Regions from separate parts of the Pontibacter korlensis genome, predicted to be linked through region 1. Evidence: riboswitches for the same ligand, from Rfam matches in the RefSeq annotation. Region 1 holds a riboswitch; the other holds the start of a gene.
The links. A riboswitch is a leader RNA that binds a small molecule or an ion and turns the genes downstream of it on or off. The one in region 1 is predicted to bind S-adenosylmethionine.

Region 1 (4,212 bases):
ATGCCCTTTGAAGGTTTAAGCCTACTGGACTACGCTATCAACGCGTCGCTGGTTGTTTCTAACATCGCTCTAAAGAAACAGGATAAGGCGGGTGTGATCACCTTCTCCCATACCATCAGCAATATGTTACCTGCTGAGCGAAAGGCTAGCCAGCTACGTCTTATCCTGGAGCTGCTGTACAACCAGAAAACGCTGTACCAGGAAACGGACTACGAACGCCTCTACACTACTGTACGCCATAGCATAAAGCAGCGTAGTCTCCTCTTGCTGTTCTCTAACTTTGAGACGCTGAATGGGGCGCAGCGCCAGTTACCGTACTTACGGGCCATGGCCAAACGCCATCTGCTCGTAGTCATCTTCTTTGAGAATACTGAACTGCACAGCTTACTGCACCAACGCGCTGCAAATACAGAGGAGGTTTACACCAAAGCCATTGCAGAAAAGTTTGCCCACGATAAGCGGCAAATAGTAAAGGAACTTCAGATGCATGGTATACATACTATCCTCACTCCTCCGAAAGACCTGACAGTTAACACAATCAACAAATACCTGGAGCTAAAAGCCCGTGGCCTGATATAAAAAACGGGAGACATAGATTGTCTCCCGTTTTGGTTAAGGTTAGTAAAGTTAGAAAAGTATGTTGTTGTAAGGTGAGAGAAAAGGCTATGAAGTAGCTACTGCTGTTTCAGCAGCTGGTTGTTTTGCTAAGTAGTTGTCTACAAAAGGGGTATAGACAGCTAACAGGCTAAACAGCAGCAACAGGTATAGATACCAGGCATTTGCCCAGAGGTCCAGGAAGTTTAGCTTGCCTTCTGTAAAGCTAAGCAGGATCAGGATCTGTGCTCCGTAAGGTAAAAGTCCTTGTACAACGCAGGAAGATATATCCATTAAGGCGGCAGTTTTGCGCTTGTCAACGGCATACCTCTGGCTTATTTCCTTTACCACCTGCCCCGTTACCACTATAGAGACCGTGTTGTTGGCAATAGCTGTATTCGTGCCACCAACCAAAGCGCCTATGCCTACCTGTGCCGAACGGAAACCACGTGTAGCCTTGCTTACCCGCTGTAACAGAAAGGCAATGCCACCTGCCTCGCTTACCATCTTTGCAAGCCCACCAGTTAGCATGGAAAGCAGGAAGATCTCTGTCATACCGGTAAAGCCTTCGTACACGCTGCGGCCAAACTGCAGCACCTCCAACTGCCCCTGCCACAACCCTACAGCCCCGGAGGCCAGTGTACCAAGTATAAGTACCACAAAAACATTAACGCCAGAAATAGCCAAAACAATCACGAGCAGGTAAGGCACTATCTGCCAGAACGAGAAGTCCTGCAGCTCTGGTAGTAGCCCCGCTCCTGCCCCTGCCGTGTTAAGGCCTGTTATCAGGAGTAACGCAATCGTTACAAGAGCGGCTGGGCCAGCAATAAGGATGTTCACCCTGAACTTATCGCGCATGCTGCACTCCTGTGTTTGGGTAGCAGCAATAGTAGTATCGGAGATGAAGGAAAGGTTATCACCAAACATCGCACCGCCCAACAAAGCTCCTAACAGCAGTGGCAGCGAAGTATGGCTTTGCTCTGCCAGGCCCACCACAATTGGCCCCAGCGCCACAATGGCACCTACCGAGGTACCCGTAGCTGTTGACAGAAAAGCTGCCAGCAGAAACACTCCCAAACCAAGGTACTGCACCGGCAACACGCTCAACCCAAGGTTAACTGTAGCATCCACTCCTCCTACAACTTTTGTAACTGTGGCGAACGCACCTGCCAGCAGGTAAATAAGGCACATGGTAATGATCTTTGAATCACCACACCCCTGAATCAAAGCTGCTACCTTAGCCTCAGTAGATCCACGAAGAATAAAAAAAGCCGAAATGATACCTAAAACCACTGCCACAGGTGCTGGCAGCGCATAGAAGTCGTTTAATAAAATGCCTGCACCTAAAAAAGTAAGTACAAACACAAGGAAAGGCACCAGGGCCCATCCCCCTGTTTTCTGAATATGTTGCATGTAAATGGTGGAGCGAACGGTATGTAATAGCATACGCAACATGCAAGCTGCACACCACGCTCCAATTTAAAGTATAAAATTTACGGAGAAGACCTGTGCTAAGACAGGCTAAAGCTCAGCGGCCAAATAAGGAAAGCACCCTCAGCAACAATAACAACAACAGCAGACAGTAATGGAAGCTGTTACGGCAGTATGAGCACGAAATGAAGTAGCTGAAAGCTGATGTAATAGGTGCATTAGGTTAAAATTTATAGGTCCCAAGCTGGGCAGGAGTTAGCACCTTTACGGCCTGGGCCGTGGTTGCTAGAGGTTCACAGAGCCTGCTCTCTCCCCTCTTCTTTATAAATCTTGCATAAAGATGTGGCAAAGGTAAAGGCAGCAACAGTAGAAAATCAACTAATGGGCACGAATTCTACAAAGAATCATATGCCACTACAGCTATAGTTCATTGTCTAAACTTGCATCTGAATGTAAATTCCAGCAAGTTTATAGTTTGAACCAACCTTTACTCACCAACTACAATGAACTATACTTCTACTGCTTTCTTCTCTCTTCTGCTTGCCAGCACCTGCCTGTTTAGCTGTTCCAAAAACCCTTATGCCAGCACCAACAAAGCACATAAGAAACAGCTGAAAACATATGCCAAACAGCTACGCACAGTACCAGCCACTAACCCCGGCGAGGAGCAACTGCAGCAGGGTGACTACTGGGTAGGCACCACTAATTTTAACATGCGCAGGGCCAATTTTGTGGTCATCCACCACACCGCCCAAAACTCAACCGACCATACCTTAAAAACCTTTACGATGCCGAAAACCAGTGTTAGCGCACACTATGTTATTGGTCGGGATGGTAAGGTATACCACATGCTGAACGACAATCTGCGTGCCTGGCATGGTGGCAACAGCCGATGGGGCAATAACACGGACCTCAACTCCTCCTCTATTGGTATAGAGCTGGATAATAATGGGGCAGAACCGTTCTCGGATGCTCAGATTAACAGCCTGCTGGAAGTACTGGCTATGCTGAAGAAAACGCATAACATCCCCACAGAGAACTTTATCGGGCACTCTGACATTGCACCGGTTCGCAAGGTAGATCCAAACCAGACCTTCCCCTGGAAAAAGCTGGCTGAAAATGGTTTCGGCTTATGGTACGATGAGGATACTGTAGAAGAGTACCTGCAGCCTGCAGCCCCCATAACAGTGCTCGATAGCACTGGTACAAAACCTGCACTTATACTTCAGCCACTGGATACAATTGCAACCATACCTCCACACTTCAATCCTAAAGAGGCGCTCCGCATTATAGGTTATGATACCCGCGATTTGCCAGCAGCCATACGTGCTTTCAAGCTTCACTTTATACAGGATGAGGTGAACATGGAACTTACTGAACGAGACAAGGCTGTACTGTACAACCTGTATCAGAAGTACCTGTAGGTCTATGTACAGAATGACTTTGTAAGCTGGTAAGCAAAAACAAAGTTTACCTTAGGCTATAAAAACAGAACGGCCCCGGCAGGAGAAGCTTCTCTCCCACCGGGGCCGTTCTGTTAAACTTTGAGTGAAAAACCTCCGCTATTTTTCGGGCTGACAACTCTCCAGCCTTACAACTTTCTAACTTTTCAACTCTATAACTTTCTAACTATTTAAGCCAGCAAGTTCCAAACATACTGTAGCATCAATCCGCAGATGTAGGCCCCATAAGTACCTACTGCATAACCAAGCACAGCCAGTAAAACACCTACCGGAGCAAGGTATTTGTTGAAGGCCACTGCTACAATCGGTGCAGAAGCTGCACCACCAATATTAGCCTGGCTGCCTACTGCTACATAGAAGAATGGAGCACGGATGATGCGTGCCACAACCAACATGATCAGGATGTGGAATGCAATCCAGAACATACCTACCAGGAACAGCTTTGGATTATCCAGCACAGCTCCCAGGTCCATACTCATACCAATGGTAGCTACCAGGAAGTACAGGAAAAGAGAGCCAAAGCGGGAGGCGCCATATCCCTCCAGTTCACGAGCCTTGGTAAACGACAGTGCCAGACCAGCTGTAGTCGCAATAATCACCAGCCAAAAAAAGCCGCTCGTAATGGAGTAGGTCTCTAGTTGAGGAAAATTCTCTGCAAAGTATGGCGCGATAATATCAGCAAAGAAATGCGAAAGGCCCGTAAAGCCAAACGCTACGCCCAACA
Region 2 (4,212 bases), 1.9 Mb from region 1:
ACAATCTGGTTGTAAACCTGCTCGTCGTAACCAACCAGGTCCATCTTATTGATACAGATTACCAGGTGCGGGATACCCAGCAGCGTAGAGATAATAGAGTGACGGCGTGTCTGCTCTTGAACTCCTTTGCGTGCATCTACCAGAATGATGGACAGGTTTGAGTTAGACGCACCCGTAACCATGTTTCTAGTATACTGAATGTGGCCTGGCGCATCAGCAATAATGAATTTGCGCTTCTCTGTAGAGAAATACTTATAAGCCACGTCGATAGTGATGCCTTGCTCACGCTCTGCCTTTAGGCCATCTGTCAGCAAAGAAAGGTCTATCTGTCCATCCTCGTTCAGGCGGCCAGAGCTTTCGATAGCTTCCAGTTGGTCTGCAAATATCTGCTTTGTGTCGTAGAGCAGGCGACCGATTAATGTGCTCTTGCCGTCGTCTACGTTGCCGGCAGTTATAAATCGTAGTATGTCCATCTTAAAAGTATCCTCCTTTCTTACGGTCTTCCATCGCTGTTTCCGACAACTTGTCGTCGATGCGGGTAGCTCCACGCTCACTAATCTTTGACTCCAGAATCTCGGCAATTACGGCGTCGATATCATATGCTACCGACTCCACAGCTGCTGTACAGGTCATATCGCCTACAGTACGGAAACGTACCTGCTTCTTCACCACCACATCGTCCGGCTCCTGGTAAATGAAGTCAGACCATGCCATCAGTTTTCCATCACGCACCAGGCACTCGCGCTCGTGGGTGTAGTAGATATGTGGTAATGCGATACCTTCGCGCTTAATGTAGTTCCATACATCAAGCTCTGTCCAGTTAGAGATGGGGAACACACGCACGTTTTCGCCTTTGTTGATGCGGCCGTTGTAGATGTTCCAAAGCTCTGGACGCTGGCGCTTCGGGTCCCACTGACCAAATTCGTCTCGTACAGAGAAAATACGCTCTTTGGCACGGGCTTTCTCCTCATCGCGACGTGCTCCACCAATGCAGGCATCAAAACCGAATTCCTCTATAGTCTCCAGCAGGGTGTGTGTCTGCAGCGCATTGCGGCTGGCATAACGGCCTGTTGGCTCTGATAGGTTCTTGCGCTTGATCGTATCCTCTACATTGCGAACGATCAGCTTTTCACCAAGGCGCTCGGCTAGCTCATCGCGGTAACGAATGGCCTCAGGGAAGTTGTGGCCAGTGTCGATGTGTACCAGCGGGAATGGGAATTTACCTGGTCTAAATGCCTTCTCAGCCAGTCGTACCAGTGTAATTGAATCTTTACCGCCCGAAAAAAGCAGGGCTGGCTTTTCGAACTGCCCCGCTACCTCACGCATAATGTGGATGGCTTCTGCCTCCAGCTGGTCGAGGTAATCCAGATATCTCTTGTCCATATTTTATGATTAACAAGCGGTTGTATGTACCACTCTTAACTCTTGAAATCTTTAACTTATCTTGCGTGCAAGCCGCACTCTTTTTTCGAGTTGTCTTCCCACCACCAACGGCCGGCACGGAAGTCTTCTCCTTCCAAAATGGCACGTGTACAAGGTGCGCAACCTATACTTACAAATCCTTTGTCGTGCAGCGGGTTGTAAGGGATGTGCAGTGCTTTAACAGCAGCACGTACCTCATCCAAAGTAAAATCAAGCAGCGGGTTATACTTGATGAGCTGGTGGCCTTCGTCCCATTCCAGTAACTGTAGGTCCTGGCGTGCACCAGACTGCTCGGCACGGATACCTGTTACCCAAATCTGTACACCTTCCAGGGCACGGTTTAGCGGCTCCACCTTACGTATGTAGCAGCACTGCTTGCGATCATCGATAGAGTTATAAAAGCTCATCGGACCTTTCTCGTTCACCAGCTGCTCTACAGCCTCGTGCTTCGGGAAGTATACTTCTATCTTTTTGCCATAGTGGTTGTTCGTCTTGTGCAACAGTGTATAACTCTCGTTAAAGAGGCGACCTGTATCAAGTGTAAACACCCTAATTGGCAGGTTATTTTCAAATATATAATGTGTGATGAGCTGATCTTCTATGCCAAGGCTGGAGGAAAAGGCTATGCTGCCATTAAATTCCTGAGCCAGCCGGCGCAGTCCTTCCTCAGCCGTAAGGCCAGAAAGAGCGGCACGTAAACTATCTAGTTTAGCCAGCAATTCTTGTGATAGATCCATGGAATATATATTAATCTCTTTGAAAACTAAGTTTGTAACTAGGGTTTCCAGTTTAGAGCCATAACTATGCCACTAAGCTCAAGGAGCATGAAGTGTGCCTGCTTATATCCGGTAAAGTAAAAAGAAGAAAGCGGCTAAAAAAGACGTCGTAAAACTGGAATGGTATAGGTGAGAAGTGCACGCTTAGCACATACAACAACAGCAACAGCAATTCTGCTGCAGAAGAGCAGATGTTGGGACAAAGGCAACTGATGCGGTGGCTGTACCACTGCTTGCCATACGTGTAGCTGATGTAATGTTGTAGGTTTGCATTGCTTTATCAATTTATATGCCCCGGCTGCCGGGCTAGGAATTGGCACCTTACCATTTTGGAGGTTGCCAGAGGGTCTCAGAGCCTAGTCTCTCGCCTCTTCTTTATAAATTTTTACAGACGTAACGTCCATTGGTGATACTAATGCAAAATTAGGGCTTTTTCTGAGATGTGTAACCTTTTATGTAAAATATTGTGAAACAGCCGCTAAAATTAGGCAGGCAAGAGCGTAGCAGCTCTTACCTTAGGCCTGTATTGCTTTTGATTATACTCTAAGCAGCAAGTTGAGTTACATATTTTACAAGCGAACGCTTGGCAATTGGCAGCAGCGACTGCTCAACTGGTACCGGTATTTTGGCCACAGCCACAAAGGTGGCGGGGTTAGGTAACTTCTGGTTCTCCCGTATAAGCTGTGCCTTTAAGTGCTCATGGGTAAGAGCCAGCCCACGGCGCACAGTCTGCAGGTGCTTCGTATTAATGCCCCTGTACTTTTCATAAGTGTTTTCAAAAACAGTAATATGATACACGTACACCTGTGTCTCTTTGCCAGGGAAATTCTCCAGGAAGAGGTAGCCTTCGTTATGGTAGATAGGAGTAATGCCCACGGGGCTGAACTCCAGGTGTCGCTCCACAAAGTCATAGAGTTCTTTCCCCTCCTCCAGTGTTTGGCTAAAGCGTGGCGTGGCATACTGTATGATCTCTTCAATTTGCGCCATTGTCTCGTCGTCCTCCACAATTTTCTCATACACTAGCTCCAGCTTTTCGAAGTCGGCGCGGCTAATACGTTGCGGAAACTGCTCATATACCAGGCGCTTATGCTCTTTTACCTGTAACAGGTTCCGGTAGTGCATGATTAGGTCTGAGAAAATAGGGTACAGGCGCTGCTCTCCAAACTCATTTTTGGCGGCCTGCAAGTATGCCAGCAGCATGTATTTTTTGTACTCAAAGTCTAAAAGTCCCTCAGTGAGCCAGTTGATAGGTAGGGTGTTCATAGGCCTTCAACTTTAGTGTTTATACTTGTGATATTAAACGAAAAAAAAGAGGGTGAGGGTTGAGGAAAGTAAGTGCTCAAAAATTAGTACCTGTAATGGTGGGTTTTAAGTGAATAGTAGTATTTTTACCTGTAGAGACATTTATTCTGCAAGACTATGTTTGCAAAACCACAACTATGAAATGCATTCCACGCATAGCTTTTTCCTGAGGAAGTAGAAGAAGCAGTTTCCAGGTGACGTTAGCGGCTGAACTGACACCTTGCTAGCTGCCTCACAAGACTGAAGCGTGGCTGTACCTAATAGCCATTTTGAAACGAAAAAATTTCACCAACAAACACCCTTAAATTCTAAATGATAGCAAAAGTCCCAATAAAGAAGGCATTTTACCTGTTTGCGGTGTGCCTCTTTGCTGTCTTTTCCTGTAGTGATAAGCGTTCCGGTGATCCGAAGGTGCTTGTGTTTAGCAAGACCAGCGGGTTCCATCACAACTCTATTGCAGCAGGAAATGCCGCCCTTATAAAATTAGGTCTAGAAAATGGCTTTCAGGTAGACACCACTACCAATGCCAACATGTTCCATGAAGACTCTCTTAAGCAGTACTCTGCGGTAGTGTTTCTTAACACTACCGCAGATGTGCTTAATCACTACCAGGAAGCTGACTTTGAGCGCTACATTCAGGCCGGTGGTGGTTTTGTGGGTATCCACTCTGCCACAGACACTGAGTACGAGTGGGGATGGTACGGCAGATTGG

Region 2: linked by a shared signal. The riboswitch ahead of PKOR_RS12940 (phosphoadenylyl-sulfate reductase) and the one ahead of PKOR_RS20970 (Na+/H+ antiporter NhaC family protein) in region 1 are both predicted to bind S-adenosylmethionine.

Annotation. Positions count from the first base shown of each region.
Region 1 is NZ_CP009621.1:4,875,074-4,879,285, forward strand. Features, by position in the region: gene PKOR_RS20965 (DUF58 domain-containing protein) at 1-579, shown strand, start outside; gene PKOR_RS20970 (Na+/H+ antiporter NhaC family protein) at 664-2,040, opposite strand; SAM riboswitch class I at 2,253-2,355, opposite strand; gene PKOR_RS20975 (N-acetylmuramoyl-L-alanine amidase) at 2,529-3,449, shown strand; gene PKOR_RS20980 (DUF819 family protein) at 3,659-4,212, opposite strand, start outside.
Region 2 is NZ_CP009621.1:3,004,149-3,008,360, forward strand. Features, by position in the region: gene PKOR_RS12930 (sulfate adenylyltransferase subunit 1) at 1-473, opposite strand, end outside; gene cysD (sulfate adenylyltransferase subunit CysD) at 475-1,383, opposite strand; gene PKOR_RS12940 (phosphoadenylyl-sulfate reductase) at 1,440-2,159, opposite strand; SAM riboswitch class I at 2,481-2,582, opposite strand; gene PKOR_RS12945 (hypothetical protein) at 2,742-3,461, opposite strand; gene PKOR_RS12950 (ThuA domain-containing protein) at 3,813-4,212, shown strand, end outside.